Regions from separate parts of the Exiguobacterium sp. 9-2 genome, predicted to be linked through region 3. Evidence: riboswitches for the same ligand, from Rfam matches in the RefSeq annotation. Region 3 holds a riboswitch; each other region holds the start of a gene.
The links. A riboswitch is a leader RNA that binds a small molecule or an ion and turns the genes downstream of it on or off. The one in region 3 is predicted to bind thiamine pyrophosphate.

Region 1: linked by a shared signal. The riboswitch ahead of tenA (thiaminase II) and the one ahead of thiT (energy-coupled thiamine transporter ThiT) in region 3 are both predicted to bind thiamine pyrophosphate.
Region 2: linked by a shared signal. The riboswitch ahead of VJ374_RS08300 (ECF transporter S component) and the one ahead of thiT (energy-coupled thiamine transporter ThiT) in region 3 are both predicted to bind thiamine pyrophosphate.
Region 4: linked by a shared signal. The riboswitch ahead of VJ374_RS06165 (thiamine phosphate synthase) and the one ahead of thiT (energy-coupled thiamine transporter ThiT) in region 3 are both predicted to bind thiamine pyrophosphate.

The regions. Positions count from the first base shown of each region.
Region 1 is NZ_CP142850.1:956,585-964,752, reverse strand. Features, by position in the region: gene VJ374_RS04960 (glycoside hydrolase family 3 protein) at 1-849, shown strand, start outside; gene VJ374_RS04955 (hypothetical protein) at 880-1,176, opposite strand; gene tenA (thiaminase II) at 1,228-1,923, opposite strand; TPP riboswitch at 1,996-2,102, opposite strand; gene VJ374_RS04945 (DUF1002 domain-containing protein) at 2,296-3,177, shown strand; gene abc-f (ribosomal protection-like ABC-F family protein) at 3,455-5,311, shown strand; gene VJ374_RS04935 (diacylglycerol/lipid kinase family protein) at 5,379-6,272, shown strand; gene VJ374_RS04930 (peptidoglycan DD-metalloendopeptidase family protein) at 6,545-7,234, shown strand; gene VJ374_RS04925 (penicillin-binding transpeptidase domain-containing protein) at 7,351-8,168, shown strand, end outside.
Region 2 is NZ_CP142850.1:1,573,337-1,581,504, forward strand. Features, by position in the region: gene VJ374_RS08280 (DEAD/DEAH box helicase) at 1-126, shown strand, start outside; gene VJ374_RS08285 (glycerol-3-phosphate acyltransferase) at 123-653, shown strand; gene VJ374_RS08290 (GNAT family N-acetyltransferase) at 667-2,217, shown strand; gene VJ374_RS08295 (50S ribosomal protein L25/general stress protein Ctc) at 2,509-3,180, shown strand; TPP riboswitch at 3,278-3,377, shown strand; gene VJ374_RS08300 (ECF transporter S component) at 3,478-4,050, shown strand; gene VJ374_RS08305 (ABC transporter ATP-binding protein) at 4,047-5,576, shown strand; gene VJ374_RS08310 (energy-coupling factor transporter transmembrane component T family protein) at 5,548-6,270, shown strand; gene VJ374_RS08315 (NAD(P)/FAD-dependent oxidoreductase) at 6,326-7,357, shown strand; gene VJ374_RS08320 (alpha/beta fold hydrolase) at 7,429-8,168, opposite strand, start outside.
Region 3 is NZ_CP142850.1:1,969,723-1,977,890, forward strand. Features, by position in the region: gene VJ374_RS10475 (DAK2 domain-containing protein) at 1-478, opposite strand, end outside; gene VJ374_RS10480 (Asp23/Gls24 family envelope stress response protein) at 504-866, opposite strand; gene rpmB (50S ribosomal protein L28) at 1,150-1,338, shown strand; gene VJ374_RS10490 (amino acid permease) at 1,479-2,882, shown strand; gene VJ374_RS10495 (thiamine diphosphokinase) at 2,938-3,540, opposite strand; gene thiT (energy-coupled thiamine transporter ThiT) at 3,542-4,102, opposite strand; TPP riboswitch at 4,162-4,271, opposite strand; gene rpe (ribulose-phosphate 3-epimerase) at 4,294-4,950, opposite strand; gene rsgA (ribosome small subunit-dependent GTPase A) at 4,953-5,858, opposite strand; gene pknB (Stk1 family PASTA domain-containing Ser/Thr kinase) at 5,884-7,818, opposite strand; gene VJ374_RS10520 (Stp1/IreP family PP2C-type Ser/Thr phosphatase) at 7,821-8,168, opposite strand, start outside.
Region 4 is NZ_CP142850.1:1,191,177-1,199,344, forward strand. Features, by position in the region: gene VJ374_RS06125 (ATP-binding cassette domain-containing protein) at 1-451, shown strand, start outside; gene VJ374_RS06130 (hypothetical protein) at 448-1,263, shown strand; gene VJ374_RS06135 (hypothetical protein) at 1,274-2,365, shown strand; gene VJ374_RS06140 (hypothetical protein) at 2,445-2,738, shown strand; gene VJ374_RS06145 (DoxX family membrane protein) at 2,767-3,255, opposite strand; gene VJ374_RS06150 (MFS transporter) at 3,382-4,566, opposite strand; gene VJ374_RS06155 (OsmC family protein) at 4,757-5,182, shown strand; gene nagZ (beta-N-acetylhexosaminidase) at 5,179-6,399, shown strand; TPP riboswitch at 6,456-6,558, shown strand; gene VJ374_RS06165 (thiamine phosphate synthase) at 6,641-7,234, shown strand; gene VJ374_RS06170 (FAD-dependent oxidoreductase) at 7,231-8,168, shown strand, end outside.

The sequences.
Region 1 (8,168 bases), 1.0 Mb from region 3:
AAACTCGACCAGATTTTTAAGGACGTGATTGCGGCAGTCAAAGACGGACGTCTGTCAGAGAAACGGATTGATCAATCGGTCGAGCGGATCCTGACGCTGAAGGCAGAACGCGGAATATGGAATGGCACGACGGATACGACATCCTTAGTAGATAAACTCGCGCAAGCGAACCAAATCGTCGGTAGTCCCGAACATAAAGCAAAAGAACGCGCGATGACGGAAGCCGCGGTCACACTCGTGAAAAATGATCAACGGACGTTACCCTTCAAGCCGAAAAAGAATGCAAACGTTCTTGTGATCGCCCCTGCGACGGATCAAACGGACAGCATGAAAAAGACGATTGCTTCCCTGCCTAAGAACCGGAACTGGCACGTAACGACAGCGAATTACTCGGCTACTACGCTACCGCTCGACCAAAACCCGACACTACGGGCACAACTCGATGCAGCAGATTACATCATCGTCGGTTCAAACGTCAATACGAGTGCCAAACTACTGCCTACTGCACCAGAGCAAGCGATTCCGGCTTCAATCTTCCGGTATGCGAAACAAACAGATATACCATCCGTCTTGCTTAGCCTCCGCAATCCATACGATGTCGCCGTTCAACCGGACGCACCGGCACACGTCCTCGTCTATGGTTTTAAAGGGGATCCGAACGGACCGGACTCCGAAGCAGGCAATCTGAAATCAGCGGGACCAAATCTTCCTGCCGGTATTCGAGCCATCTTCGGAACGTTCAAACCGCAAGGCACCTTACCAGTTGATGTGCCGGTCTTTCAGAACGGTATCTTTACCGATCAACTGCATCTCGAATTCGGTGATGGCTTTAAAAACTGGAAAAAATGAGAACATGATTCACAAAAGACCGAGACCCCTTTAAAGGATGTCTCGGTCTTTTAATGATTGATACGGATATTCCGCTTCTTCTTTCGCACGATGGTAGACGCGGTATAACCAATAGGTCAGTAATGCATAGACGACAATGACAAGAACAGCAGAAATGTAGCTCCCCATGCTATATGCTACCTTGAAGTTTCGAGTCGTAGCGGATATACCGGACAACACGATTAACGTTGGAATGATATATCCAATAAATCTTACTTTGACTTTACCCAGCATTCGTTGCACGGCATACGCGGCGCTGATCGCAAGTACGATCACGATGATTTCCATTTCTACCCCTACTTCCGCTAAATGTTATACCTAATTCTACCATTTAACTCTTTAGGAAGATACTGTCCGTGCTGGAATCGTCTCGTACACCGACGTAAACGTTTCTTCCGTCCATCCCATATGCCAAAACAGCAACTCATAATAACAGCTCGTCACGAAATGCCGTTTCATCCGCTCTCGTTCAGTCGAGCTTGCTTGTTCCGCCAACGCATCAAGCCGTGCAATCTGTTCAAAGACGACCTTTTCGAACCATTCCGAACTATATGTGTCGATCCATTGCTGATAGATTTTTTCATCCGGTGTACACGTCAATAATTGTTGTCCAACTTCATAATACAACCAGTAACATGGCAAGATGGCAGCAATCGTCTCACCAAGCGTCCCTTCACTCGCATGATGCATGTGTGAGACGTAAGCATATGCCGTTGGTGCCGGTTCAAATGCTTCAAGGTCTGCTTCCGTGATACCGAGCGGCTCGAAAAATGATTGATGCAAGCTCAGTTCTGCCCCATATGTCGAAGTCGCGTGCTCGGCAAGTGTCGCGATCGTCGCAAAGTCATCTGCTTTTGACGCTGCCTTCGCTTGAATCTTCGCAAAGTGTTTTAAGTAATACGCATCCTGCATGACATAATGTCGAAATTTCGAGAGCGGTAACGTTCCCTCGCCGATTCCTTGAACGAATGGGTGCGTAAAACTACTGTCCCAATACGCTTGTGTTGCTTGTTTGATTTCTTGTGTGAATGTCATGATCTCATCCTCCTTGTTTTTATGAAACGAAAAAACACCACCCCGAAACACACGGGCATGGCGCAAGAAGAACAAGACTTGACGCCACTTCCCTCCGTAAGTACGAACTTAATCAGGTTCAAAGGGTCCGAACGTCTTCGTTCGTCTCAGTCGGCCTACCGACTCCCCTAGTGGTCATTATTCGATTCAAATCCACTATAGCATGCTGAAAATGGAAGTCAAGTTGTCCTCTTTTCGCTATACTATGGAGTGTCAGAAGGCGGATATCGTCTCCATCTACAGACCGATTCCGAACTTCTTTCGTTCTCGTACACTAATTTTAGTACCTGATACTATAATTCATTCTGTTACTTACAATTGGAGGATTTCATTATGCATACACCAACAAAAATCATGGCGTCAGCCGTTATCGCTTCTGCTTTATTACTTCCGACAGCCGCATCCGCCGAGCAGGTCGTCGATAAGACAATCGTCACTCTCGGTGAGTCACTCGGCGCAAAAGATAAGGCTTGGGTGCTTTCACGTCTCAATGCACCGGAAGGTATCACACCGATCATCGCAACCTCTGCAGACGAAGAAAAATACCTCGGGAAAAACATCCCCCAGTCACAAAAGGGCGGCAACATGTATTCATCCGCTAAGATCGAATTGACGGAAAAAGGGGACGGACTTTCCGTTGCGACGGAAAACATCACGTGGGTGACGAAGGATATGTATTTGAACGCTCTCGTCACGGCAGGTGTCAAAGATGCCGACATCACGATCACTTCTCCTTATAAAGTGACTGGAACATCGGCACTGACAGGAATCATGAAAGCCTATGATCAAACTTCGGCTGAGACCGGAATCAAGCTGAGTGACGAACGGAAAGATTTAGCACAGCAAGAATTATCGGTCACATCAGACGTCGGGAAGACAGTCGGGACAGATAGAGTCGCTGATTTGATGAATGAGATCAAGGCCGAAATCGCGAATCAAAAACCGGAAACAAAAGTCGAGATCGAAAACCTGATCGTCCAAGTCATTCAAAACAACAACATCCAACTGTCTGATGCACAGATGGATCGGTTGACGAATCTATTCAATCAAATGGAGCAAGCGAACATCAACTGGGGGCAAATCGAGAGTGGACTGAAAAATGCTGGTCAAGACATCCATGCGTTTGCAACGTCCGAGGAGACAAAAGGATTCTTCGCTAAATTATTTGATGGTCTGAGTGACTTCTTCAGCTCGATTGCTGGTGTGTTCAAATAATTCAGACTTCCGCAATTAACAAGATAATGGTAAACTGGTTGTATCTGAAACGAAAGGTGGTGTGAAATGATGGACTTTGCTGCGTGCAAACATTGGTTAATGGAACAATTGTATCTGTTGCGCGCGATTTTTCATGGAATGGCGTTCTAAGGCACCCGTCTGCCCTTTTTTAGAACTTCATGATTGAAAAATACAGCAAAGCGCATCTTTCACACACTAGGGAGAGTGCTATTTGCGCTCTCCCTTTTTTTAATGCGCGCGAAAGGATCAACTTATTATGATGATTTGCGACATTCAACATCTGACAAAACAATTCGGAGGCGAAACGATTTTAACGGACGTTTCCCTCTTCTTAAACGAACACGATCGTGTCGGTCTGATTGGACGAAACGGGAGTGGTAAAACGACATTACTCCGCTTACTTGCTCGCCTTGACCAACCGGACGGTGGAGTCATCTATCAAAAGAACGGTTTGACGATTGGCTACTTGGAACAACTTCCCACTTATGCCGAGACAATGACCGGACTCGACGTCCTTTGGACGGCGTTTGAAGAGATCCTCGCAATCCGTTCTCGGATGCAACAGTTGGAGCTTTTGATGGCGACAGCGCCAGATGATCTGGATGCACTACTCGTTCGATATGCGGAAGCGACAAATGCATTCGAACAAAAAGATGGCTATCTACTCGACTCGAAGATCGAGCGCATGGTGAACGGATTACATTTACGTCCGTTACTCACTCGCCCTTTCCATCAGTTGAGCGGCGGTGAGCAAACGAAGATTTGCCTCGGTCGCATGTTGCTGATGGAACCACACCTCCTAATCCTTGATGAGCCGACGAACCATCTTGATTTAGCTGCCGTTGAATGGTTAGAACAATTCTTACGGGACTACACTGGAACTATCCTGCTTGTCTCTCACGACCGGGTCTTCTTAGACGCCGTCGTCACCTCGATCGTCGAGCTCGAAGATGGTGAACTGACCTCCTACCTAGGGAACTACAGTGCGTTCGTCGTCGAACGAGAACGTCGCTTGATGGAACAGTTCCACGCCTATCAGGAGCAACAGAAAAAAATCAAGAAGATGAAGGAAGCGATTCGTCGACTACGGCAATGGGCAAACGAAGCATCTCCACCGAGTGAGAAATTATTCCGTAAAGCAAAATCGATGGAGCGGGCACTCGAGCGAATCGAACGGATCAAACGACCTCAACTCGAAGCCAAAACCGCTGATGTCTCCTTCTCTTCTACCGATCATACGAGTCAAGTCGTCTTTCGCGCTGAAGAGCTCTCATTCGCTTACGATTCCCGTCGCATTTTCGATGTTGTCTCGTTCGAAATCATGGCTCAAGATCGGGTTGCAATCGTCGGAACGAATGGGAGCGGGAAATCGACGTTGCTCGCACTGTTGCTTGATGAATTGTCACCAGACGCAGGCACGCTCACGCGTGGACCATCGAACCGGATCGGTTACTTGTCCCAACATGCCCATTTCGAGGAGGATGCTCGCTTAATCGACTGGTTTAGAGACCGCATTGCCGTCCCAGAAGCGGAAGCCCGCCATATTCTTGCCCGGTTCCTGTTTTTCGGACCGACTGTCTTTCGGTCTATTTTGTCACTAAGCGGAGGAGAACGTGTTCGATTGCAGCTTGCCGTACTCGTTCATTCGTCGATCAACGTTTTGATTCTCGATGAGCCGACGAATCATCTAGATATTGAATCAAGAGAGACGCTTGAAGAAGCACTCGAGAATTTTTCTGGTACATTGATCGCCGTCTCACACGACCGCTATTTCTTGAATCGTCTTTTTCCAAAAATCATTTGGCTTGACCATCAAATTACTTCGTATACTGGAAACTATGCTTACGCAGTGGAGAAACGACAAGCCAGTCATGGCACACCACCTCAGATAAATCATGAGAAGAAATCGAAAATTTCAAAGCGTTCGAAAGCACCTGCGAAAGAACAGTCCATTGAACAGCAAATAGAAGAGTTGGAACTTCAAGTCGTACATCTTGATGCCGTTCTTTCTCATGTATCCGCGGAAGAAGAATGGATGACGGTCGAGATGGAAAAAGAAGCATTGTTACGAAAAATTGAAGGTTTGTATGAACGTTTAATTTTAGAAACTTGAACTAAAATGATTAGTCCTTCTTTGACTCGGGAAAATAGGAACAGATACGTCAAAGGAGGAATTCATCTTGTCTCAAGCTATGTTGATCATCAACCCGTCTTCTGGTAAAGAACTCGGAAAAAAACACGCGACGCTCGCTGAAGAGACGCTTGCTACTCGCTTTCAAACCGTCGACGTTCGATTCACGGAAAAAGAACACGATGCAACGGAATTCGCACGTCATGCCGCTCAGTATAATTACGACGCCGTCATCGCCATGGGTGGTGATGGAACGGTCAATGAAGTCATTACTGGAATTGCCGAGCAACCACATCGTCCAACACTCGGGATCGTACCGCTTGGAACGGTCAATGATTTATCACGTGCGTTACACATCCCGACGGACCCCGAAAAGGCGATTCAGATATTAGCTGATGCCCCTGCCCGCCCGCTTGATATCGGTAAATATGATGATCATTACTTCATGAACGTCATTGCGGTTGGTCTGATTGCGGAAGCCGTCGAAGAAGTGAGCATCGAACAGAAAACGTCACTTGGATCGGTCGCTTATTTCATTGAAGGTCTGAAAGCCTTTAAGGATCATAGTCCTTATCCAATCGAAATCAACTCTGCCGAAAAACAATTTGATGGAGAAGCCCACTTGTTAATCATCGCCTTGACGAATTCCGTTGGTGGATTCGAATCGTTTGCGGAAGAAGCAAAAGTCGACGATGGATTACTGCATGGATTCATCATTACGAAGCTCGGATTCTTTGATGCGCTTCAAGCATTACCTAAACTCATCACGGGTGGGTTATCAAAGGCGGATCAAATCGAACACTTCACGACGACACGTGTCGAGATTCGTTCGAAAGAAGAGTTACCAATCAATGCCGATGGTGATACGGCAGGTCATGTTCCTGTGACTGTCGAGGTACTCCCTCAACATCTCACTGTATATTCACCATTCTCTGCTGACTAACGTTATACGAGTAAAAAAAGAAATCGACGATTTGTCGGTTTCTTTTTTTACTTTAAAATCCATTACAATATATGTTAACAAAGCGTAATTTTGAAACATATTTGAAATATTTTTGTGTTATTGACGATGCTATAATCATCTCAGGCGAAAAATCATTCTTTAAAATAAATAATTATACATAAAATCTTACAATTTTGTAATGATCAGTTTTGGCGCTTCAGATTTTTAAGGAGGAAATATACTTAATGAAACGTTTACTTACAACAATGACAATGACAGCTTTGGTAGTTTCAGGTTTTGCTACAACGAGTGCTTCGAAAGTTGAGGCCGCAACGACATATAAAGTAAAAATCATGGCAGACGGCCTACGCGTCCGGACAGGTCCATCAACGGCTTATAAAATCGTCGGTAGCGTCAATACAGGACAGACATTCAATTATCTCGGTGTTTCCGGTTCATGGACAAAAATTTCATACGGCGGCGCATCACGCTACGTTTCTTCTACATATGTTAAAAAGTACAGTACGACGACTTCAACAAAAGCAACGACTGGTTTCTCGCGTCCAGCAAGCGGTCCGATCACACAAGGATACGGTGCGGCAAGCGGTGTTTATGGTTACACGTTCCACAATGGTATTGATATCGGTGCTCCGACGGGTACACCCATCTATGCTTCAGCTGCTGGAAAGGTCATCACGTCTCGTTACTACGGTGCATACGGTAATCATGTCATGATGACGCATACGGTTAACGGCATCCAGTACACGACAGTTTACGCACATATGAACAGCCGTGCTGTTTCTGTTGGACAAACGATTGCTAAAGGAACAAAAATCGGGACAGTCGGCGCGACAGGAAATGCCTTTGGTGCTCACTTGCATTTTGAAATGCACCGCGGCTCTTACGTCTACAGTGGAACGTCTGCAGCAAACAGCGTTAATCCCCTCAATTACTTCAACTGAATCAGATTCGCCGGACTTCTCATCTTGAGAAGTCCGGTTTTTTGTTTCAGATGAAATCTTCTGACAGGAGTGGTACGGTATATTCATGGCTCTCATGCATATAGGAGGCGAATCATATGAAACGAACCATTCCCTTGATTCTATCGGCATCTTTCGGAGTGACTCTGCTTGCCGGTTGCCAAGATCAACCGACACCTGAAGAACGTCTTGATGCCTATATCAAACTTTGGGAGAAACAAGACTACGATAAAATGTATACGTACGCGAGTACAGCTACTAAAAAAGAATACGGTAAAAAAGAATTCATCGAGCGAACGAAACAATTGTCGAAATCACTTGATATTCAAAAGTTATCCGTCGAACGAAAGAAAGCGGAAGAAGCAACGGATGACGAAAAAGCGTCCCTTCCCGTGCAGATTTCCTTTGATACGGTTGCAGGAACCGTTGCCTACGATAAACAAGTTCCACTGACATTTGAGAAACAAGGTAAGACCGAAAACTGGTTCATTGACTGGGACTCTTCGTTCGTTCTAAAGGATTTTAAAAAGGATGACAAAGTCCAGCTTCAAACCGTTGAAGGCAAACGTGGTGATTTACTCGATTCGAATGAGAAACCGCTCGCAACCTCTGGAAAAGGATTTGCTGTCGGCGCGACAGCCGGACAATTAAAAGACATCGAGAAAGTTGCCGAATTGCTCGACCGCCCGACCTCTTCAGTCGAAGATTCCTTAAAGGCAAGTTGGGTCAAAGATGGACAGTTCGTTCCGCTCAAAACGATGACCGACGAAGCAATGGTTGAAAAATTGCGTGACATTCCTGGAATCAGTGTCCAAGAAACGGAAGTCCGAACGTATCCACTTGGTAAAGCAACCTCTCATTTGATTGGATATATCGGTTCAGCGACAGCAGACGAGATTAAACAATCAAAAAATCA
Region 2 (8,168 bases), 400 kb from region 3:
AAGATGACGGAATTACAAGATCGAAAAGCCAAAATGGTCGATGCCGTCCTGACGGCTCCAGACAGTGACGCCTTGACCGTCAAGGAACTCGTTCATCTCGTAACGACAAAGGAGGAACAACGGTGATCCTTGATCTCCTGCTTGGTTATCTCATCGGTAGCATTTTAGGTGGTACGCTCTTTAAGTACATTAGTCGTACCGATTTGGCACAGGTCGGTTCCGGAAACATCGGTGCCCGCAATGCCCATCGTGCCGGTGGGCTTCCGGCTTTTTTATTCGTTTATCTGTTTGATGCCGCGAAGACAGTCTTTGCGTTGCAGATCACTGACACGTTTTATCCGGTCGCCCTCGCCGTGCTCATCGGTCACTTGTTTCCGTTGTTTCACCCACGACGCGGCGGTAAAGGGTACGCCGTATTTTCCGGAATCGTCTTCGCTATCACGCCATGGGCATATCTTGCCGGATTAGGCATACTCGGTTTGTCTTATCTCGTAACGAAAGATAGTATCAAAGCGGGACTTATTCCGGTCGTTTTACTTCCGTTACTACCCGTCTTCTTAGACGCAGGGTCAGTCAATATCTTGTGTACCGTTGCCGTAAGTCTACTTGTCCTGTGGGCTCATGATGCACTCCACAAGCCAGCCATTACATAAGGAGGACGTCTCCATGATCGACTTTTCCATTGCAACTGCGGACGACGCGGAAGCAATCCATGAATTGAACTACCTCACCTTTACAGAAGAGATTCCGCAACATCAACCGAACATCGAACGGAAACGAATTGATCGATTCCATGATCAGAACACTTACTTGATCGGTAAGGAAGACGATCGACTCGTCGCGATGATCGCCATTCGAAAGCATCGTCCCTTTTCGCTTGAGGAAAAGGGCGTGACGCTAGAAGAGACACTGACGGACCCAGCGGAAATCCGCTTACTTAGCGTTCGTCCCGAATACCGCAATAGTCGTACGTTCATGCAATTGATGCGCTTTTTAATGGTCTACCTCGAGCGGGAGACGATTGATCACGTCTATATCAGTGGTACGACGCGGGAAGCAAAACTATACGCGCGGTTCGGCTTCACACCAATCGCAGCGACGCTTGGTAGTGGCGATGCCCAGTTTGTACCGATGTTGTTGTCGCGCGCCACATACGAACGATCCGTCATCGCGGATGTCTTACGTCCCCTGCATTTTCTAGCCGGTCCGGTCGAGGTTGCGCCGACGGTCCGTCAAGCGGCGCAACAAGCACCGCGTCCACACCGGACGGCCTCGATGCGGCAGCTCGATCAAGATTTACGTGGCCGAATGTGTCAGTTGCTGGATTTGCCACATGTCTCGATGGCCGTCGGCAGCGGTACGCTCGCCAATGATATTGTCGCGCAACAACTCACTGGACATGGATTGATCCTGAACGGCGGCGAGTTCGGTCAACGCTTGATTGATCACGCGGCACGTGCCGGCAAGTCCTTTGATGTCCATACGCTTCCCCCCGGTCACCCGATCGACTTGAAGCAACTCGCTCATCAATTGAGGCAAACGGCATACAACTGGATCTGGTTGACGCATTGTGAGACGTCAACGGGTGTTCTCTATGATCTTGATGCAGTAAAAGTGCTGTTAGATCAACGAACCGCACTCGTCGTCGATGCGATCAGCGCTGTTGGAACCGGACATTTCTCATACGATGGCTGCACTTTCGTCACGACTGTTTCCGGGAAAGCGATTGGTGGTTTACCGGGTCTTGCGTTCATTGGTCACGCAGATCGCGTCCTACCTTCTCTCTGTATTCCCCGTTATCTGGATTTAGGACTCTATGCGGAAGGGGTTGCCTTTTCCGGCTCGTCGAACCTGTTGCTTGCCTGTCAGGCAGCGCTTGATGCCCTCGATCTTAATCAAGCAGCAATCAAGATGACCTATCTCGAACAAGCCGTCCGCGCAACTGGATTCCAACTCCTCGCACAACAAGAAGCACAAGCGCCGGGAATACTGACGATCGTTCATCCGTCCGCAACTGATTTAGGCGACGCTCTGCGCATTCAGGGGTATCACGTCCAGTATGAAAGCGACTATCTCGTTTACAATCAGTGGCTGCAAATTTCGACGATGGGACAGACGACGATGCGGCAAATTGAACGTCTCATTCGTGTTTTAGTTCGTGAAAATCAACGAATCATCATAAAGAATGAAAAAAACGAAAGACCTCTCAACCCCTGATTTCAAGCGGTTTGGAGGTCTTTCGACTTCAAAAAGATAAAAAAAGAGGTTTATGGATTTAAAACACAGGGGTATAAACTCATTAGCACCGCATCAAACCGGTGACTTACTCACACATGTTTCTCAATATCAGCGTAATGACCTGGGAGAGAAATGCAAAGTCACGAAAGCGTCAGATTCATGAGAGTCTGAAACCGATTGTCTTAGCATGATTCATATTGTTCAGGATTCGTCCTGCTCCTACATTCATTACCTTTTGAGGGCTATACCAAATTCAAGGGGGAAATGAACATGTCAGTTAATTTAACAGCCGAAAAACGCGAGGTACGTCCACGCTCACTCCGTAAACAATTGCGTCATGAAGGAAAAGCTCTTGGCGTCGTGTATGGTTACAAAGTGGAAAGTACACCAATCGCATTTGAAGAAAAAGAATTGCTTAAAATCGTCCGAGAAAACGGTGAAAACGTCTTGATTTCACTCAAACTCGACGGTAAAAATATTAACGTCTTGATCAATCGCCGTGATATGGATGTCTTCACACCAACAGTCGATCACGTTGAATTCATCGCCGTGAAAATGGATGAAGAAACAGAAGTCGAAGCAGACGTTGTACTTGTTGGCGAAGCAGCCGGTGCAAAAGTTGGTGGCTTCCTATCACAAACACTCTTTAAAGTAACAGTCGCCGCTACACCAGATAAATTACCAGAGAACGTCGAAGTCGACGTCACGAACCTCGAAATCGGCGATTCGATTTCTGTAGCCGATCTTCCAGAACAAAAAGATTTCCGCATCGTTACAGAAGGCGATATTCAAGTCGCAGCTGTCGTCGAATCGACACTCGAGCAGGATCTTGAAGAAATCGAGGAAGCAGAGGCACAAGCAGAAGCTGGCGAAGACAACGAAGTGGAAGCAACAGAAACGTCTTCAGAAGAAACAGCTGAAGAGAACGAAGACAATAAATAAGTCGTTTAACGATACGCCCTTTGCGGCGTATCGTTTTTTTTTGTGTCTTGACAACAGACGCTGGATTGCCTAAAGTGAACAGCGTATCACCTATTACCATATCCACTAGGGGAGCCCAATTGGCTGAGACGATTCACTTCGGACCCTTCGAACCTGATCTAGTTCATACTAGCGTAGGAAAGTGGAGCGACCACATCCAATGACTCCTGCTGCGCGCAGTTTTTCTGAGGACCGCTCTCTTTTTTACGGAGGGCGGTCTTTTTTGGCGTCTCCCCCATTCAAAGGAGGACGTATCTAATGCAACACTGGAAAATGAAAGAAATCATGGTCATGATGATGCTCGCCGTCGCTTGCGGCGTCATCTATCTTGGTTGGTCAACACTCTGGTTGCCGATCTCAGCGATCTTCGGTCCTGTCGGTGCCAACTGGATGTTTGGCATCTGGATCATTGCGAGTCCGCTCGTCGCAGCAATCATTCAAAAGCCAGGTGCCGCTTTAATTGCGGAAGTCGTCGCGGCAGCCGTCGAACTGTTCACAGGTAGTCATTTTGGTTTATCCGCTCTTCTGATCGGAGTCTGCCAAGGACTTGGTGCGGAACTCGTCTTTGCGATGACGCGTTACCGTCGTTATGACACATGGACCTTGATGTTATCGGGTGTCGGAGCCGCGATTGGTAGCATCGTTTATAGTCTAATCGCGAACGGATTCGGTTACTACACAACGACGACGTTGCTTGCGACAACTGGCTTACAATTGATCAGCGGCGCATTACTCGGTGGCTTGCTTGCAGCCATTCTCGTCCGTCGCCTTGTTGCGACTGGTGTCTTGAACGGGTTTGCGGCAGGACGTGCGAAACGAGAAATCGCATGATTACTGTCGACGACCTCAGCATCCGCTATCCCGGTCAGATGAAATCGGTGCTCAATCATGTATCGCTGACGATTGAGCAAGGGACGACCCTTCTGCTCGGACGAAGTGGGAGTGGCAAGACGACATTACTTCATGCCCTTGCCGGACTGACACCGGAAACGATTGAAGTCGAACAGACTGGTACCGTTACCCGGTCCGGTTCGGTCGGAATCTTGTTTCAAAATCCAGAAGAACAGTTCTGCATGGAGACGATCGGACGCGAAATCGCTTTTAGTTTAGAAAATCGCTCGATTCCGCGCGTGGAGATGGATGAACGAATTGAACGCTTACTCGCACTCGTCGGTCTCCCCCTCCCCTTCTCGACACCGATCGCGAGTCTATCCGGTGGAATGAAACAGCGTCTCGCGCTCGCAGCGGTCCTAGCACTTGAGCCGACGATCTTATTACTCGATGAACCAACGGCTCAGATTGATCCAATCGGACAACATGAGCTGATGGCGTTGATTTTTCGGATTCAAAAAGAACACGATTTAACGATCGTCTTGATCGAACACCAACTCGATGTCTGTTTGTCGTACGTCGACCAGGTCGTCTTGCTTGAGGACGGATCGATTACTGCGACAGCAGATCCACGGGATCTGTTCCCCCAGGATTACAAAGAGCTTCAAACGAAAGGTATTGCCGTTCCCTCTTTGTATCCGTATACGTTAGAGACGTTACCCATAGATGGACCGCAAGCGGCGCGACTTCATGTGCCTTCCACCGTCGCTACAGCTGGTCGCTCTTTGTTACACGTCGCTGCATTATCGACGAAAGCACCATATCCGCTGACCGATGCGACATTTTCCCTGCAGACAGGAGAATGGGTGATGCTGCTTGGGGCAAATGGATCCGGGAAAAGTACATTGCTTGCGACACTCGGGCGGTTGCTTCCCAATCGTGGAACGTATCAGCTCCAGGGACGTCCGGTTCATCGTTACTCCCAGCGTCGCTTTTATGAGCACGTTGGCTATGTCTTTCAACAACCGGATCTGCAGTTTCTTAAGCTGACGGTCGAAGCGGAAATCGACTGGAGCCACCGGGCAGCGACGAACGTTAAGCGCGCGGCGTTGCTCGAACGGCTGGAACTGACATCTGTCAAACAGCAGTCACCACTTGCTCTTAGTACGGGGCAACAACGACGGCTCAGCGTCGCAACGATGCTCGGACAAACGAAAGACTTATTGTTGCTCGATGAACCGACCTTCGGACAAGATGGATTGACGACACGACGCTTAATGGAACAGTTACAGATGGAACAACAGAACGGTACGACACTCGTCATGGCGACGCATGATATGGAGCTCGTCGCCCGGTATGCGGATCGTGTCCTCGTCATGGAGCAAGGACGGATTACTTTTGACGGTCGCCCAAGCGAGTTATTCGCTGACGTTCCATTACTCGAGCGCTGTCAGCTACAACGTCCACTTTCGTACCAATTCCAGGAGGTGAAACGTGATGCAAACGAACGTGTCCCCGTTCGCTAAACTCAATCCTGTCATTAAGGGAAGCGGATTGTTTTTGATCATGTTTGCCTTGATTGCAACGAATGACTGGGTCAAAACGTTAGTATTCTTGAGTTTTGCTATCGCACTGCTACTCCTTTCCGGATGGGGTCCTTTTGATTTCTTGAAGCGACTTGCGCCGTATATTCTATTATTCTTATTGACGTTCTGGATGATGGCGGCTTTCGGCAAAGGAACGAATACTCTTTGGTCGTTTGGTTGGTTTCATGTCACGTCGGAAAGCGTCGCGCACGGCTGGTTACTTGCCTTGCGGATGGCCACGTTCGTCTGCCTGAGCCTCGCTTTCGTCACGACGACCGACGCGACCCGTTTCGTAATGAGCTTGATCCATCAGGCGAAGTTATCGCCCCGCTTTGCTTACGGATTCCTTGCCGGGATTCGCTTTCTGCCGCAACTGGTCGAAGAAGTCCGCGTTTTGCGGCAAGTCCGGATGATTCGCAATGTGCACAGTCGCTTTCCTGGTGATGGATTTCTTTCAATTGGCTTACCGCTCTTCTCACGATCGATCCAGCGGGCAGAACGGATGGCGATTGCTCTCGAAGCCCGTCACTTTTCAGCAGAGCGAACGTATTACGAGGTACCGGTCGTTCAGCGTCAGGATATTATTTATCTCGTGGTCATCCTCCTATTCATCAGTCTTGTCTTTTGGCTATGATTACCGCCACCCGTATCCGGGTACACTCTAGCAAGACAGATTGAAGGAGAACGACATGAAACGTATCCTCTTGATTGGTGCAGGTCACGCTCACCTGCATTGCATTACACACGGACCAACAGAAGACGTCGAGTGGCTGGTCCTGAACGCCTCGACTTACCAATATTACTCGGGCATGTACTCTGGGCTTGCTGACGGAACATACGACATGGATGAGATGCGTATTGACGTCGCCGCCTTATGTCGTGCCTATGATAAACCATTCATCAAGGAGACCGTCATCAAAGTCGACCCTGTTGAAAAGGTCGTCTTCGGTGCATCCGGCAGACGTTACACCTATGACGTCGTCTCAACGAATATCGGTTCATTCGACTGGTCGGAAGATACGACGCGATTATCGATTAAACCGAACTACCGGTTACCGGATACATTAAAGCGACTGCAACAAGCAAAGCGTCCGGTCGTGATTGGGAGCGGAGCAGCGGCCGTCGAGATGGCGGCGTCCTTGAAAGCGGCGGGTGTACCGATCACATTGATCACGGATCCAGATATCCTTTCTCGTCATCCGGCAGCGGAAGCCATTACGAGACGGTTAAAAGAACTCGAAGTGTACTGGATCCGGGAACGTCCTATAGATGACGAACTACCACTCCGCTTTACGCAACACCCACCAATCGAGTCAGATGCAATCGTCCGCTTGACGGGTGCCAAAGCTCCGACATTGTTTGCAGACAGCAATCTCTTCACCGAAGACGGATTTTTACTCGTCAATGAACAGTTACAAGCGCTCGATCATCCAAGTTTGTTTGTTGCGGGTGACGCGGCGACCCTCGTCGCCTACCCCGACATTCCGAAGAATGGTGTCACAGCTGTCCGACAAGCGCCAATTTTACTTACGAACCTTTTACGATACCTCCAGGAAGAAGCACTGCAAACCTATCGTCCGCAAACGAACTATTTGACGATTTTATCGATGGGACCGCGTCATGCGGTTTCCCTATATGGTCGTCATTATTCGACTCACACGTTCGGTTGGTACCTGAAGCGCTGGATCGATCAACGGTTCATGCGGAAGTATCGCCTTTAAAAACATGCGCCGGCGCACGCTTTTTCTATACACAAAAACAAGCCATGGACACTCGTCCATGGCTTGTTAAATTAGACGGTTTGATTTCCTTTAACGTACGTCAGTAATGTCTCGTTGAACTTCTCTTGTTCGTCAAGTAACATCCCGTGTCCACTCTCTTCGAAGACTTCGAGTCGCGCATGTGGGATTTCCTTTTGCATCTCTTCCGCAAACTCGAACGGACAGACTTGGTCTTTTTTACCGTGGATGATTAACGTATTAACTTTGATGTTTTCGAGTTTTCCACGTAAGTCTTCGTCACGCAAGGCGATTGCTGACTGAATCGTTCCGTGGGACGAAGCGGCGATGCTAAGACCATGGAACCATTGTTGCAGCGGTTCTGGATGTTCCTTCGCAAAGAAGATTTCACCGAATCCTTTGAGCATCGACGGGCGATCCTGTTTCGTATCGGCAATCAACGCATCGACTTCTTCTTTCGTCATCCCATATGGGTAACCGTCACGTTGCGTAAAGACTGGTGCCGCAGCTCCCGCGAGAACAAGCTTACTGACTTTTGAATCCCCATATTGCAAGAGATAGGACAAGGCGATTCCTCCTCCCATCGAGAAGCCGAGCAACGTGACATTCGTTAATTTGAGCTGTTCGATGACTTCATTGACATCGGACGCCATCGTCTTATAGTCATATCCCGTTGCCGGTGCATCTGATTTGCCATAACCACGATAATCGATTCCGACGTAACGGTACCCTTCTTCGACGAGCAGATTCTTTTGATACTCGAACATGTTATTGTTTGCTGGCCAGCCGTGTA
Region 3 (8,168 bases):
GACGCATCAACTCTAAGAAATCCGTCGTCGTTTCAGATTGTGCGATGGTCGCTACAGCTGTCTCACGGGCAACTGTCAAGATCGTTCCTTCGACCGGTTTCATGACCGCTTTATACGCTGTATCGACACCTTTTTGCAATGCATCAGCGAACTCTTTCGTATCAATCGTTGCTTTTCCTTCGATTGATTTCGAGAATCCACGGAACAATTGACTTAAGATGACACCAGAATTTCCGCGTGCCCCCATTAATAATCCACGTGCGAAGACGTTTGCGACCTCCGAAACAGAATCCGAAGTGGATTTACCTGCTTCTTTTGCACCTGAAGTCATCGTCAAATTCATGTTCGTTCCCGTATCACCATCTGGCACAGGGAAGACGTTCAATGAATCGACGAAATCTGCGTTTTGATAAAGATTCGCCGCGCCATTTTGAATCATCTTGACTAACTGCGCTCCTGTTAAACGATCTACACTCACTAAAGTTTCCTCCTCTATTTCCGCCTTAGACATTCGTCAAGCGGACTCCTTGGACAAAGATGTTCACAGATGTCACGTCAAGACCTAGTGCCTGACTGAGCGTGTATTTCACGCGACTCTGTACATTGTTCGCCACCTCTGAGATTTTCGTCCCATAACTTACAATAATATGCATATCGATATGAACTTGCTCTGAAGACTGTCGAACGATGACACCGCGTGCAAAGTTCTCACGTTTTAAGAGTTCAGCAAGACCATCCTTGATTTGAGACTGAGATGCCATACCAACGACACCAAAACATTCCATTGCTGCGCCGCCCGAAAGTTGCGCGACGACATCATTATCTACATCAATCTTTCCATAGGTCGTTTTCATCTCGATCGCCACCTGAGTAGCCCCCTTTGAATATTGTATTCTTCTCATAATTCTACTATAAGGACCTACTATTGAAAAGTCGCCGTACTGACTATACAATGAATAAGTGAAAAATAGTAGCGGTCAAATGAACTTTTACCATCATCCTCATTTATTATTTTAAATTTCGAGGTTGTCTGTCAAGTTTTTTTCTTGTCAGCTACTTTTTTTATGTTGCAACCGCCCTGACACCATGCTAAGATAGCAAAGTGTCTATTAGGACGAACGCAAAACAACATAAAAGGAGGCGGAACGCATGGCACGTAAATGCTACGTTACTGGGAAATCGCCAAAGTCGGGTAACAACCGTTCACACGCATTGAACAAAACAAAACGTACTTGGGGAGTCAACGTACAAAAAGTACGTATCCTCGTCGACGGTAAGCCGAAAAAGGTTTGGGTTTCAGCTCGAGCTCTTAAATCAGGTAAAGTCGAACGCGTATAAGGCGCAACCACCGGATGGGAATCTTCCCTTCCGGTTTTTTTATTCTCTCATTTATTTTTCTCATAAACTAATTGTCGCTTTTATTGAAAACGCTTACAATAGGAACGTACTTTATTTTGTCAGAATTGGGGGAAGTCATCATGCAACTCAAACGAGAGATGACGAGTCGACACCTGTTCATGATCTCACTCGGTGGAATTATCGGAACAGGCTTATTTTTAGGATCAGGGTTAACGATTTCACAAGCAGGACCTCTCGGGGCGGTCCTCAGTTACATCGTGGGTGGGACCATCATGTATCTGACGATGTTATGTTTAGGGGAGTTAGCAGTTTTCTTGCCAGTCTCAGGATCATTCCAAACGTATACGACACGCTTCATCGGACCAGGTATCGGCTTTGCCGTCGGTTGGATTTACTGGCTCGGCTGGGCTGTGACGGTCGCACTTGAAATCACAGCTGCCGGTAGTTTGATGGACCGTTGGTTTCCGAATGTGCCGGTCGTTGTCTGGTGTACCGTCTTTACGGTCTTGTTATTCGGTTTAAACGCCGTCTCCGCCAAAGCGTTCGGGGAAGCGGAATTCTGGTTCTCAAGTTTAAAGGTACTCGCCATTCTTTTCTTCATCATTCTTGGTGGCGCAGCTTGGTTTGGCTGGTTACCGATGGAAGCAGATCGTCCATCCTCGCTGTTTGCGAACTTCACGGCAAGCGGTTGGTTTCCGAACGGAATTCTCGGTGTCTTGACGACGATGATTGCTGTCAATTTTGCTTTTCAGGGAACCGAATTGATCGGTGTCGCGGCTGGGGAGTCTGACACGCCTGAAAAATCGATTCCAAAAGCTATCCGGAATACAGTTTGGCGCACGTTCATTTTCTTTGTCTTATCGATCACGATCGTCGGTGCATTGATTCCGTATGAGACGGCTGGCGGAGTCAGTAGTCCATTCATCATGGTCTTTGATGCGATCGGCATCCCGTATGCCGCTGACTTGATGAACATCGTCGTCTTGACAGCACTATTATCCGTCGGGAACTCGGGACTGTATGCCGCGACCCGAATGTTATGGGCAATGGCACAAGAAGGGATGATTTCAAAGAAATTATCTTATGTTAATGCACGTGGTGTGCCGATGCGCGCTTTACTCTTTACGATGATGTTTGCGATGTTATCGCTTCTGACAGCATTTTTCGCAGAGGATACCGTCTTCATTTGGCTCTTGTCTTTAGCTGGACTCGGTGCTCAAGTCGGTTGGATTTCAATTTCCGCTTCGCAACTTGCGTTCCGCCGTCAGTTCATCCGAAACGGACATGATCTATCCGAACTAAAGTTCAAGACGCCATTCTATCCAGTATTACCGTTGATATCGTTGACACTTAATGTCGTCGTCCTCGTCAGTCTTGCGTTTCAAGCGGATCAACGGATTGCTTTATACATCGGTGTTCCATTTTTCCTCGTCATGTGGGGAAGCTATCATCTGTTCGTTAAAGGAAAACACCTATCGGCTCAAAGTGACATTCGAGTCGCCCCTTCCCAACTCGAAGAATAATACCATATGAAAAGAGGCCGCGGTATCATCCACGGCCTTTTTTCATATGCTTGTTCTATTCCTTAAGTGTTCGCATCATCAATAGTTCTCCTTGATGGAGCTCTACTGTCGCTTCTGACGTACTCCATTCATTACTGACGGTCAAGGAACCTCCGACCGGAACAGGATGCATATCAAGTGGATATTTGACTCCAGCTAAACTCAAGATTGACGGCACAAGTGGAATGAAAGAAAGATAATGATAGCTTTCGGCTTCGACTGCATACAATCCTACTGCCAAATATCGCACCTCTTCCCGTTTCGTGACGAGTCGCGCTTCAGGGTATTGCTTCAATAAATACACATTTTGAACGGTCATGTCGAGTCGTCCACCTGTTGCTCCGACGATGATAGTATCATCAAACCGTTTCATCTCTGATACTGTACGAAGGGCGAGTTCGAGATCCGTCTCATCTTTCTCAGCCGGATGAACGATTGCTCCTTCAGGTACGTAACCAAGCGAATCAAAGTCACCGATCGTCATGTCGCATGTCAGCCCAAACAATTCAATCGTCTGAACACCACCATCGACACCAATGATGAAATCACTAGACTGACAAAGCATCCGCAAATCAGGCACTTCTTCTTGAGGACCGGCACACACGAGAATCGCCCGCATCTCAGACGCCTCGTGCTGAATAACGTAGTAAACGTGGCGCAGTTGTAAAGAGGAGACCCGCGACGACACCGCATAAAACATAAGATGGTACCATGTATGTCGCGTTATAAACTAATGAATATGGCACGACTGGACCTTCTGCATATTTCGCGAAGAACACGATTCCGCTTATGACATGACAGATATAACGGAGTCCTGCGCCTAATAGTGTTGCAAGGAGAACGAACGCCATCAAACGTTTCTTTTGTCCGTTACGTGCAGCTTGTCTAACCTGACGCGCGAACAGACCGCTCAGTCCGACGACACCGTATGCAATCGTGTAATCGAGTAATGGTTGGACGATCGTCAAGACTTGTGGGGCGAACATCAGTTGGATCGTACCAACAAGCGCTCCTGTGACGACACCCCCGATGACACCGTGGCGAAATGCCATGACAAAGATTGGTAACATCGCTAAGCTGATTGAACCGCCTTGTGGCATTTTAAATGGAATCAGTAAATCAAAGACGACCCCGAGACTTGCAAAGATGGCAATTTCCATCATCATTTGTAACCGTTTCATGCTATTTCCTCCTTCATTGTACGAGAGGACGCAAAAAGGCAGTACGACGAACGCCGTACTGCCTGCGTGCGCCACATCCCTACGTCCGTTTGAACGGAACAGGTTCGAAGGGTTAAAGTCTAAAAGACTCCTCTCAGCCGCTTTTCAAGCGACACCCCTTGCGGTCATCATATTTCGTTTTCTCGTTCTTATTATACGGCAGCCCCTTGACGAATGCTAGTGATCGCTTCCGCATAATCTGGTGCATTGTAGATTGCTGATCCCGCGACAAGAACGTTCGCGCCGTTTTCGATGCAAAGTTTTGCTGTTTCCGGGTTGACGCCACCATCAATCTCGATTTCAAATGTCAGATCACGATCTGCTTTCATTTGTGCAAGTGATGCGAGTTTTGGCATGACACTCTCGATGAAGGCTTGTCCACCAAAGCCCGGATTGACCGTCATCAATAAGACCATATCGACATCCTCAAGGACGTGTTCAATCGTCGATAATGGCGTATGAGGATTCAAGACGACCCCTGCTTTTGCACCGGCTAGCTTGATTTGTTGTAAAACACGGTGGACGTGGTTCGTCGCTTCGACGTGGAACGTCACGATATCTGCCCCTGCCTTAACGAAATCTTCAACGAAACGTTCTGGCTGGTCAATCATTAAATGGACATCAAGGACCATATCCGTCTTTTGACGTAAACTGCTGAGCACAGGTAGTCCAAACGAGATATTCGGTACGAACTGACCATCCATGACATCGAAATGGATATAGTCCGCGCCTGCTGCTTCGACTGCTTTAACATCGCGTTCGAGATTCGCAAAATCTGCTGATAAGATAGATGGTGCAATTTTAATCATCTTCAATACCTCCGGGCTCGATTCTTGATTTCGTCTATAAACATACCATAGTTCTCATAACGAGAGGACATGATTTCTTGTGCTTCGACGGCTTCCTTGACGGCACATCCGGGTTCATTCAAATGCAAACATCCTCGATACTTACATTCGTCCTGTACAGCCACGAATTCAGGAAAACTCCACCGTACATCCTCAATTTCCATATCATACGGAAAATCAAGGTTCGAGAACCCTGGTGTATCAGCAATCAAGCCTTCGGCAAGTGGCATCAACGTGACGTGACGTGTCGTATGGCGCCCACGTCCGAGTGATTTCGAAATCGCACTCGTCTCTAAGTCGAGTGTTGGTTCAAGTGCGTTCAAGAGCGAACTTTTCCCAACACCGGATTGTCCGGCAAGAACGCTCGTTTTCCCGGCCAGTAACGGACGGACTTGTTCAACACCTGTCAATGTCTCACTTGATGTCTCGATGACCGTATAACCAATCTTCCGGTAAGCGGCAATTGCCTCTCGAACTGCAGGACCTTTGACATCATCAAGCAAGTCCATCTTCGTTAACAGGATGACGGGTTGGATTTCCTTCGCTTCGATCAAGACGAGGAAACGATCGAGCAAGTGCGCTGAAAAATCAGGTTCTGCGGCCGAGACGACAAGCAACGCTTGATCGATATTCGCGACAGGAGGGCGTACTAAAAAGTTGTCTCGCTCCTTCACTTCGAGAATATATCCCGTCTCACTTTCGATATGAAGCACGACTTCGTCTCCGACGACTGGACTGATGCCGCGTTTCCGGAAATTTCCTCTTGCCCGTGAACGAACCTCTCCTTCTGGTGTCATGACATCATAAAAGCCGCCCTGCAGGCGTATGATCGTTCCTTCTCGATTCTCTTCGATGCGTTGTTCCGTCATCCTATGCACTCCTTTTTCATCATATTCATTGTGCGTCTTTTGCTTGATTGTACGTGATGGTTTTTGAACGATACACGGTATCGTCTTTATAAATCGTAATCTTTCCTTCTTCTCCCGGATCAATCGTCACCGGCACGTCGAATGTCTCATCTTGATCAATCGATTCCTCGATGACGGTCCGCTTCCCTTTTGCATCTTCCGTCTCAATCCGGATGACTTGTTTCGGCGGTTCCTCGTCCTCATTCTCGCTGACCGCATCATAGACGACCTTTTCAGGGAATGTCGCTGTCACTGTCTTTTCTTCCTCACCTTTTGAGATAAAGACAGTCACGGAGTCATTCGGTTCGACTTGAGCCCCTGCTTGTGGGAATTGACGGATAACTTGATCGAGTTTCACGTCGCTAGAAAATTCTTGCTCGAACGTTCCGTCGAGCCCTTTTTCGTCCAGGTAGGCTTTTGCTTCGTCACTCGATAAGTTCGTCAAATCCTTCAACTCGAAAGAAGATGTCCCTTCCGAGACGGTGATCGTAATCGTTTGTTCTTTCGCGATGACCTCCGTACCAGCCGAGATTGATTGCCGGATGACGTTACCTCGCGTGACCTCATCAGATTTCTCACGTTCGACCTCGACTTTAGCAAATCCAGCTTCTTTTAACGTCGCAATTGCTTCTTTTTCAACATCATCCGTTACATCTGGCACTTCGACCGGAGCACTGCCGGTTGAGACGACCAAATTGACTGTTGAGCCCTTTTTCACCTGCGCGTTTTCACGCGGTGTCTGACTGATCACGTCTCCTTCATCGACCGTATCACTGTTTCGTTCTGTCGTCTCAACGACAAATCCGAGTTTCTCTAGCTTCGTTTCCGCTTCATCTCCATCCGTTTTGACGACGGACGGTACCGTAACGGTAGGATCCGGCCACATCGCAAACGTCGTAGCCGCTCCACCGAGTAATACCAGTAATAATAGGATGACCCACCAGCGTTTTTTCTTTTTCTTTTCTGACGATTTCGGTTGAACGGTCGTGACGACAGGTGTGCCCGGTTCTGCTTTTGATTCTTCTGGAACTTGTACAGGTGATAAGACCATCGTCTTTTCCATCTCATCCTCTTCAGCGCCTCGGATGCCTTCACTTGCTCGTTCGTCAGATAATGCGGTTACCATATCTTCCTTAAACGCTGCGACGGACTGTTGGCGGTCATGCGGTGCTTTTGCAAGCGCCTGCATGATGCAGTTCTCAAGCGCTTGTGGCACTCTTGGATTCAAGACGGATGGACGACGTGGTGTATCTTGCAGATGCTTCAGCGCGATAGCGACCGGTGAATCACCTTCAAACGGCACTTGTCCTGTAACGAGTTCATATAAGACAGCACCAAGCGAATAGATATCCGACTTCTCATCGGCAAATTTACCTTTAGCTTGTTCTGGCGAGAAGTAATGCACGGACCCAAGGACAGACATCGTATGCGTCAACGTCGCATTCGACATCGCCACAGCGATTCCGAAATCCGTTACTTTGACGGTACCATCTTCTCGGATCAACATATTTTGCGGTTTAATGTCGCGATGGATGATCCGGTGTGCATGGGCGTGATCGATCGCATCACAAATTTGAGCAATGATATCAACGGCCTGTGGCACAGGTAATGCTTGATTTTCACAAAATGTCTTCAATGTCATACCATCGATATACTCCATGACGATGTAATAGATGGCATCTTCTTCGCCTACATCATAGACGGCAACGATGTTTGGATGATTCAAGCTGGTAGCAGCATGCGCTTCACGTTCGAATCGACGAATGAACTGTTCGTCATGCGAAAATTCAGTCCGTAAAATCTTAATGGCAACATGACGCTTTAAAATCTCATCATAGGCTTGATAGACATTCGCCATCCCGCCACTTCCAACTAGCCGTTCTATGCGGTAGCGGTCATTTAATCGATCTCCGTATCGCATATTCAGACCCTCTTTCTTTCTTTGAACCGGATGGCGGCAATCGTAATATTATCCGCGCCTCCTCGAGCATTCGCTTCTTTCACCAATCGTCCGACGATCTCATCAAGCGGATCATCTCGTAAGATGATTTGTTCAATGACATCATCTGGCACTTCATCGGTCAACCCGTCGCTACACACAAGGACGAGGTCATAGTCTGGAGCATCTCTTACTTGAATGTCGACTTCGACCGTTTCGTTCGAGCCGACCGATCGTGTGATGACATTTTTACGTGGATGATTTTCGACTTCCTCGTCCGAAAGCTCTCCCATTTGTCGTAACATGTTGACGTAAGAATGATCATCCGTCAA
Region 4 (8,168 bases), 780 kb from region 3:
GACGATGCCCGGCTACATGACGGTCGGTGACGCGCTGACGTATATGGCGGATTATTATTCTGATTGGAATCAAGAGACTGCGAATGAATTGATGCGAATTTTCCAGCTACTTTCAACAGATAAGATTACCGACTTATCAAAAGGAAACCAGGCGAAGGTCAGCTTAATTCTCGGATTTGCTCTCGATCGTCCGTACTTATTACTCGACGAACCGTTCGCAGGAATTGATTTGTTTACGAAAGAACAGATTGCAGGATTATTCTCAAGCCACTTCATGGAAGGGCGCGGTATCCTGATGACGACACACGAAATTCAGGAAATCGAGCATTTGATCGACCGGGTCGTCTTCTTACAGGACGGTCGAATCATCGATGAACATGAGACAGAAGAGATGCGAGAACTGTACGGGAAGTCGGTTCAGGACCGGATGCGGGAGGTCTATCAGCGATGAAACAATACATACAATTGACGAATGAAGAGATTAAACGGAGTTTTAAGTTATATGTAATTGCCGTGCTTGTGATGGCGGCGATTGAATTGATATCAGTCATTGCACAAGTGATGCTTCATGAGCAAAAAATCAAGAATTTCATGGAGAATAATCGTGCAAAATTATCAGACGCACTTCAGCAAATCGGAAAGCTAGATTACGCGGATACGACTTCTTTTTTCGTATTTATGACCTTAATAGGAATTGTATTTGTTGTGATTTACGCATTTCAAATTTGGTATCGTGATTGGCTTGGGGAAACAAAATACATCTATCGACTATTAATGCTTCCAGGGAGCAGATATAGCATCTTCTTTTCAAAATTAACTGCTGTATTTCTGGTTATGATTAGCTTTATTGGTTTGCAATGGTGTTTTCTTAAGGTTGGATCTTATTTATTTGATTGGTGGATCCAAGCGGAGTATCAAAAAAGTTCTAATACGAATATATTCAGTAGTTCATTGGAAGAATTTTATACGACGAATTTAACTAATATGATTCTCATCATCCTTATTTCTACAATGGTTATCTGTTTAATCTTTTTGCTCGTTTTGTTGGAACGATCGTATCGAAAAGTAAAAGGAATGATTCGAATCGCGATTGAAATTACAATTTTTATAGCGTATTCGTTCATTTGTATCTATTTTTTAGATCAGACACATTTATTACTAAGTTCTGAAAAAGATGCTTTATTCATAGGGTTTGTTTTTGTCTATATGATTTACGCCTTGTGGAGAAGTTTACGACTTTTGAAATGGAAAATCTCGGTCTAAGGAGGATAATATGCGATCATATAAATATTTTATAAGTTTTATACTAATCAGTGTCGCGTCACTAGCTTTTTATGTGGGATACGTCTTAACTTTAGAAAAACCTGAATTAGTAGTTGAAACCAAGAGCGGTAGCCCGAAGCAAAGCACTCTTCAAAATCTACAAATTAACTTAATCGATGTAGTTCGTCAACCTACAGACTACTCTGTTTCGATTAAAGATGGACAAGTCTCTGAATCAAAATCATCATATCTAAATAATATGTATCTCGATCGTGTTTATTTAAACGATGGAGCGCCACGGTCATTTAAACAGTTCATGCAAGAAGAAACGTATACTCTCATGCAAGATTCTGTGACTTACGGATTAAAAGGTCGAGAAGACGGTAGTTGGGAGTTGCAATATTGGGATCTTAAAACTAAAAAATTGACGACAAAACAATTGAGCACTCCCTCAGAAGTTAATAATAAAAAGTACGCCTACTCACCCTTTCAACGAACAGAAGATCTACTTTATGTGGAGCGCTATTCGATGGATGAGCAAATCCCCAAAAGCTTTATTTATATTATTAACTTAAAAAATAATCGCGTACGCAAACAACTACTACCAATAGAATTAAAGAAAAATGAATACATTGAGTCATTCTATAAAGGACAACTACTTTATTCTCAAACATATTTTCCTAAGAATAACCCCGATACTGAACAGCAGCGTCTGCTGATGACAGACGGAAAAAAGACGAAACGATTAAAACAACTGGAAGGAGAAGATTTTAACACTCGAATTTTAAATGAAGGCAAATTAATCGTGACGATAAATGAAAATGATGAGACACAGTTAAGTTGGAATACGTTCGATATGGAGTCGGAAAAATATACAGTACATCAAGTTCCACTTCCTGATCGTAAAAAATTCACAGATGGAGGTGGATTCCCGGTCTCTATTTTGGAAAATGGACGCATTTATTTTTCTTATCAGCTAAAAAATGATGATTACAGAGTATTGGTTTTCAATCCGACATCAGCAAATATTGAATATGAAGGAAACATTACGAATAAAAATCCAAAGATTAAGTTATCACTAAGTGATATGCGATTGAAGTAAGTTATAGAAATTTCATTCAATCACTTGAAACCTCCCGTTTTCTTCCAACGTATAAAGACTATACAAGGGGGGAACTCACATGCAATTCTTGATTTTTGTCATCTTCGCAGGTGCTATGTACTGGTTTTATTACAATTTCTTACTCGGATACCGTAAGAAAAACATCACGCTGACGTTTGACGATCGGTTTTATTCACTCGACGAACATGTCGCAGCCATCGAACAAAAGCTTGCAATGGATGGGCATTCGGCACGTTATCTCGGTGACCGTCGTTTTGAAGTTGATGGCAAACCTTATCTGTTCCTCGAGCGGACAGTCCCAGTCGGCGGGGTTCCGACACAGCAGACGATTCTCGAGCAACAAAAAAAATAACTCTCCCGCGTTTGGGAGAGTTTTTTCGTTAGACCGGAATCCGGTCGAGGGGATGTGGTTGTTGCGACGAACGATACCAGTGTATGATCCAATGATCAATACCGATTTGATACGCAAAGCGTCCTGCAGCAAGTAAGACGATTGAGGCAGCTAAGAACAACGGGTTTAACGCAATCGTTCCAGCAAGTAAGTAATTGAGATTCATGATGCTCCCGACGACCAGTGCAGGAACCGTCAATAGACTGAGAATCAACAAGATCCCGACGACGAGTTCTGCGAACGGAATCAAGACGTTGATCAGCCCGACGTTTGGTAAGGCGAGTTGCTCGATCCACGTCGCGTACCACGAACTGACGAGTGCGTCTTCGCCTATCGCTTTCGTTAGCGCCCCTTCAAGAAACGGTTTTGCATCAAAGCCATTGATGTACTTGCCGATCCCGGCGATGAACCACTGAATTCCGAGCCAGAGCCGGATGATCGTCACTAAACTGATGCCGATGATGTGTAATGCTTTCACTTTCAGACACTCCTCTACTACAACATAGTCCCCATCATACTGAAAAATCATCAGTAAGATAGGGACTATCATCATAACGTCATCGAACCGTCATCGACCTGTTACAAAAAAGGATAAGGTAGCCGTTCATGACCGCTGATCGAGACGATGACTGATTGCAGTTAATAAAGCAGCGACAAGCGCAACAAGCCCACCGACCAGTGCCGTGTTCATCATCGGACCGTTCGCATAAACGATGCCACCGAGTGCCGAACCGAAGGCAATCCCGACATTACTTGCAACCGGCATCAAGGAAGCGGCGAGTCCTTTTGCTTCCGGATTGAACTTTTCGGCGAGGTCAATCAAGTAGATTTGTGTCGAAGTCGTCAATAAAATCGACATCAATGACATCAAGGCGATGTTAAACAGACCAAGTGAAAGGGATACTGTCGTGAAGTATAATGCAGCAAGGACGATTGCTTGCACGACGAAGACGAACCGTAAGCGACCCATCGGATTTTTACTTGCAATCTTGCCGGCAAGGATGTTACTGAAGATCGAGACGACACCGTAAGCGAGCAGGATCGGACTAATCCATGTCTTCGCGATGCCGAGTTCCGTTTGCAGGATCGGCACGAGGTACGTGTAGACGACGTAAGTTGCTCCGAAGCCGAACGACGGAATGAAGAAGGCAATCAGGATCCGTGGATTAGCGAGCAATCCAAGCTGCTCCTTGATTGAACCGGAGCCCGTCGATTGCTGGACGGGAACGATCTTCCACACAGCGAGGAACGCAATCATTCCCATGACTGTCGTCAGCCAGAACGTGGCTGCGAAGCCAGCGTGTTGACCGATGAACGTACCGATCGGAACACCGAGGACGTTCGCGAGTGTAAAACCACCAAAAATGAACGAAACGGCGACACCGCGCTTCGCGACAGGTACGCCATCGCTTGCGACGACCATTGCGAGCGAGATCAAGACACCGGTCAGGATGGCAGTCAGGATGCGGGTTGCGAGCAATACTTCGTAACTTGGAGCAAAACTACTGGCAAGGTTCAGTAAGACCCAAGCGAGTAACAGACGTAGGATCAGGCGACGCCGTTCCAGGTGACCGGTCAGCGACATTACAATCGGTGTACCAATCGCAAAGGAGATGGCAAATGCCGAGACGAGCGTACCGGCTGTTGCGATCGTGATATTAAGAGCTGAGGAGATTTCAGCGAGGATCCCGACGATGACGAATTCGCTTGTTCCGAGAACGAACGTCAGGAGCGACAACGTGGCGATCAACAGCCAATCGCGTCGACTTAAACGAGTAGTAGGTGACATGGATGATTCCTCAATTCTGGCGCTTGCGCGCGAAACTATGAGTAACAGGATAGCATGAAACGATTTCGTCGGGTATCGCAAAGCGAGAATTCGGGAAAAGAACCATTATTCGAAATAGCGTGTGAATTTCCAGGCTTGCTGTTTTTTGCGTATACTACAGAAGAAGACTACTGACAAAGGAGTGGAAACGATGCAAGCGACAGTGACATGGAACAAACAGATGGGGTTTAGTGGACAGACGGAATCAGGGCATCATCTTGCGATGGATGCAGCACCGGAGAACGGTGGCGAAAATCAAGCACCACGACCGACTGAACTGCTGCTACATGCCGTTGCCGGCTGTACTGGAATCGACATCGTCTCGATTTTAGAGAAGATGCGCTTGACGATTACTCATTTCGAAATGGATATCGAAGGGGAACGGGCAGAGGATCATCCGCGGCGCTTTACGTCGATCTCGATTCATTACCGGCTTGAAGGTGATCTCCCGGAAGATAAGGTCCGTCGCGCCATCTCGTTATCAAAAGATAAATATTGTTCGGTCTCGCAATCCTTGAACGCTGAGATTTCCGTCTATTATTCCATCAATGGTGTCCGGAGCGAGGATCCTTTGTGAAGAAAGTAGCACTGATCGGTTGCCTGTTGCTTGCAGGGTGTGCGCAGGAGACGACGGAACCAACGAAACCATCACAACCAGCAAAGAAGCAACCGACGGAGGCGAAGAAATCAAAGCCTGAGCCGACAAAGGAAGAGCAGCAACAAGCACGATTAAAGCAGCAACTTGAAGCGATGTCGACGTCAGAAAAGATCGATCAATTGCTCTATATCGGAGTTGCCGGAACGGAACTTTCAGCAGCTGACCGGAAATTGTTGCAGACGCATGCGATCGGTGGGGTCTTACTGCTTGGTGGGAATATTACGTCAGAAGATCAACTCTTGACGTTCACGCGTGCCATTCAAGAAACGAACCAAAAACCGTATGTTTTCGTCGGGGTTGATGAAGAGGGCGGACGGGTCAGCCGGGTACCGGATCAACGATTACGTCTCCCGACGAGTCAACGGATGGCGCAAGGTGCAGATGCTGCAAAAATGGAAGATGTCGGACGTACGCTCGGTCACCTGTCACGATTTTATGGGTTCAACATGGACTTCGCACCGGTCCTTGACGTCAATAGCAATCCGAACAATCCAATCATCGGCGACCGTGCGTTAAGTGCTGATCCGAAGACCGTCGCGACTCTCGGTACGGCCCTGATGCATGGGATGCAAGAGACGGGAACGATTCCGGTCGTCAAACATTTTCCCGGTCACGGCAATACGAGTGTCGATTCCCATGTCGGTTTGCCGAGAGTGACAGCATCAAAGGAAGAACTGAAGCGAACGGAACTGTTACCGTTCCAAGAAGCGATTCAAGAGGGCGCCGAGATGGTGATGGTCGCCCATATTCTCTATCCCGCGTATGACGATCAAAATCCATCTTCGCTCTCGAAGCCGATCTTGACTGACCTCTTGCGTCAACAACTCGGATTCAAGGGTGTCATCATCACGGATGACCTTGTCATGGGGGCGATCACGAAACGATATGGTCTTGCGGAAGCGGCACGTCAGGCACTTGTCAATGGAGCTGATATGGCGATGTTTTCGGAAGCAGGTGCCTATCCGAAGGTCCACACCGAAGTGATGCAAGCGGTTAAAGAAAAAACGTTGTCGTCAGAGATGCTCGATGCTAAAGTGATGCGGATCTTAAAGCTGAAGCAGATCTATGCCGACAGCCAGAAGCAACAGCGACCGACGAAATCGGAGCTTGTTCAGCAAGTGGAAGCGCTCAACTAGGACTAGCGAAGCAAAGCGACTCATGCTAGACTAATGGGGCAAGCCAATTAAACACGAAAAGACACTAGGGGAGTCTCGCAGCAGACTGAGACGGAAGTATCCGGACCCTTTGAACCTGATCTAGTTCGTACTAGCGGAGGGAAGTGGCTCGAAACCTTAGATATCCTTAGCGCTTCAGCGCATTTTCGGACCACTCCCTTCAACATCGGGAGTGGTCCTTTTTCGTATGGAAAGGAAGAACATGATGCGTCTACATCTGATTTCGACGGGATCCATCAATCCACGCGATGGAGTGGAAACCTTTCAATCGCTTCAACCATATACGGATCAGCTTCATCTTCGAGAACCAAATTTGTCGGCAACAGAATTGTTAGATCTGATTGACGCGCTCCTTGCAAAAGGGTATTCGTCTGATCAATTAACCGTTCACGACCGGGTCGACGTCGCCCATGTCGCTGGCATCGGTGTGCAATTGACGCGACGTTCCTTACGTGTCTGCGATGTTCGGCGACACTTTCCGAATCTCATCATCGGGAAATCCGTCCACTCTCTGGCAGAAGCACTTGCAGCGGAAGCGGAAGGAGCCGACCGACTGCTGTACGGTCATATTTATCCGACAGCGTCGAAACCAAACGTGCCACCGCGAGGGATCGATGCCTTGAAGCAAGTTGTCACTTTCACGACGAAACCAGTCATCGCAATCGGCGGGATCACTCCTGATCGCATTCCTGAGATCGCAGCGACCGGTGCAAGCGGAATCGCCGTCTTATCCGGTATTCTCGGTCAAGCGGACCCGCATGCTGCCATTCAGCGTTATCAGGGGGTACGGGTATGACGGATCACATCATCATCGGTGGTGGAGTCATCGGTTTGACGCTTGCTTACAGTCTCGCTTGTCAGAACGTATCCGTTCTTGTCCTTGATCGCGGAACATGCGGACAAGGGACGAGTCGGGCGGCTGCCGGGATGCTTGCGACGGACATCGAGCTGAGAGAAGAATTGCATACGCTTGCCGCGCGAAGTCGCTGTCTGTATCCGTTACTTGCGCGACGCCTCACGCGCGAGACCGGGATCGATTGTGGCTACCGGGAACAACCATTTTTATTGAAACAAAATGGGCAAGAATACTTATTTCCATCGGTCGGTCAAATCGATCCGCGACGACTAACGACTGCATTGATGCATGTCTTACGAAATCGTGGGGTACCAATCGAAGAACAGGTGGACGTCACGCGAATCGAGGAGAGTAATGATTTCATTAGGGTTGAGTCGAACACGGGAACGTGGACGGGACGAACGGTGACGGTTGCTGCCGGACGCGGGTCCCAAGCCTTGCTCGATACAGCTGGCATTTCGATTGCGACATATGGGGTCAAAGGGGAGTGTCTCGCAGTCCGTCTCGCGGGTCAGCCGTTACGCTCGATCCTGTTTGATGACGCCGTCTACCTCGTACCGAAAGCGGACGGACGGATATTGATCGGTGCGACAGACCTACCGCACGACGAGACGATCGGTGTTAGTGTCGCAGGAGTCACGTCACTGCTTCAAGCAGCAGAGCGTCTCTATCCACCGATCCGTGATGCTGTCATCGAAGAAGTCTGGTCAGGCGTACGACCACAAACAGAGTTCGGCTTGCCATATATCGGAGTCGCCGATTCATCCCGTCGGATCTTTATAGCGACGGGGCATCATCGGCATGGCATATTACTCGCACCGGCGACAGCGGAAGTCTTGGCAAACACATTACGGTTGATCCTAAAGGAGGAAGT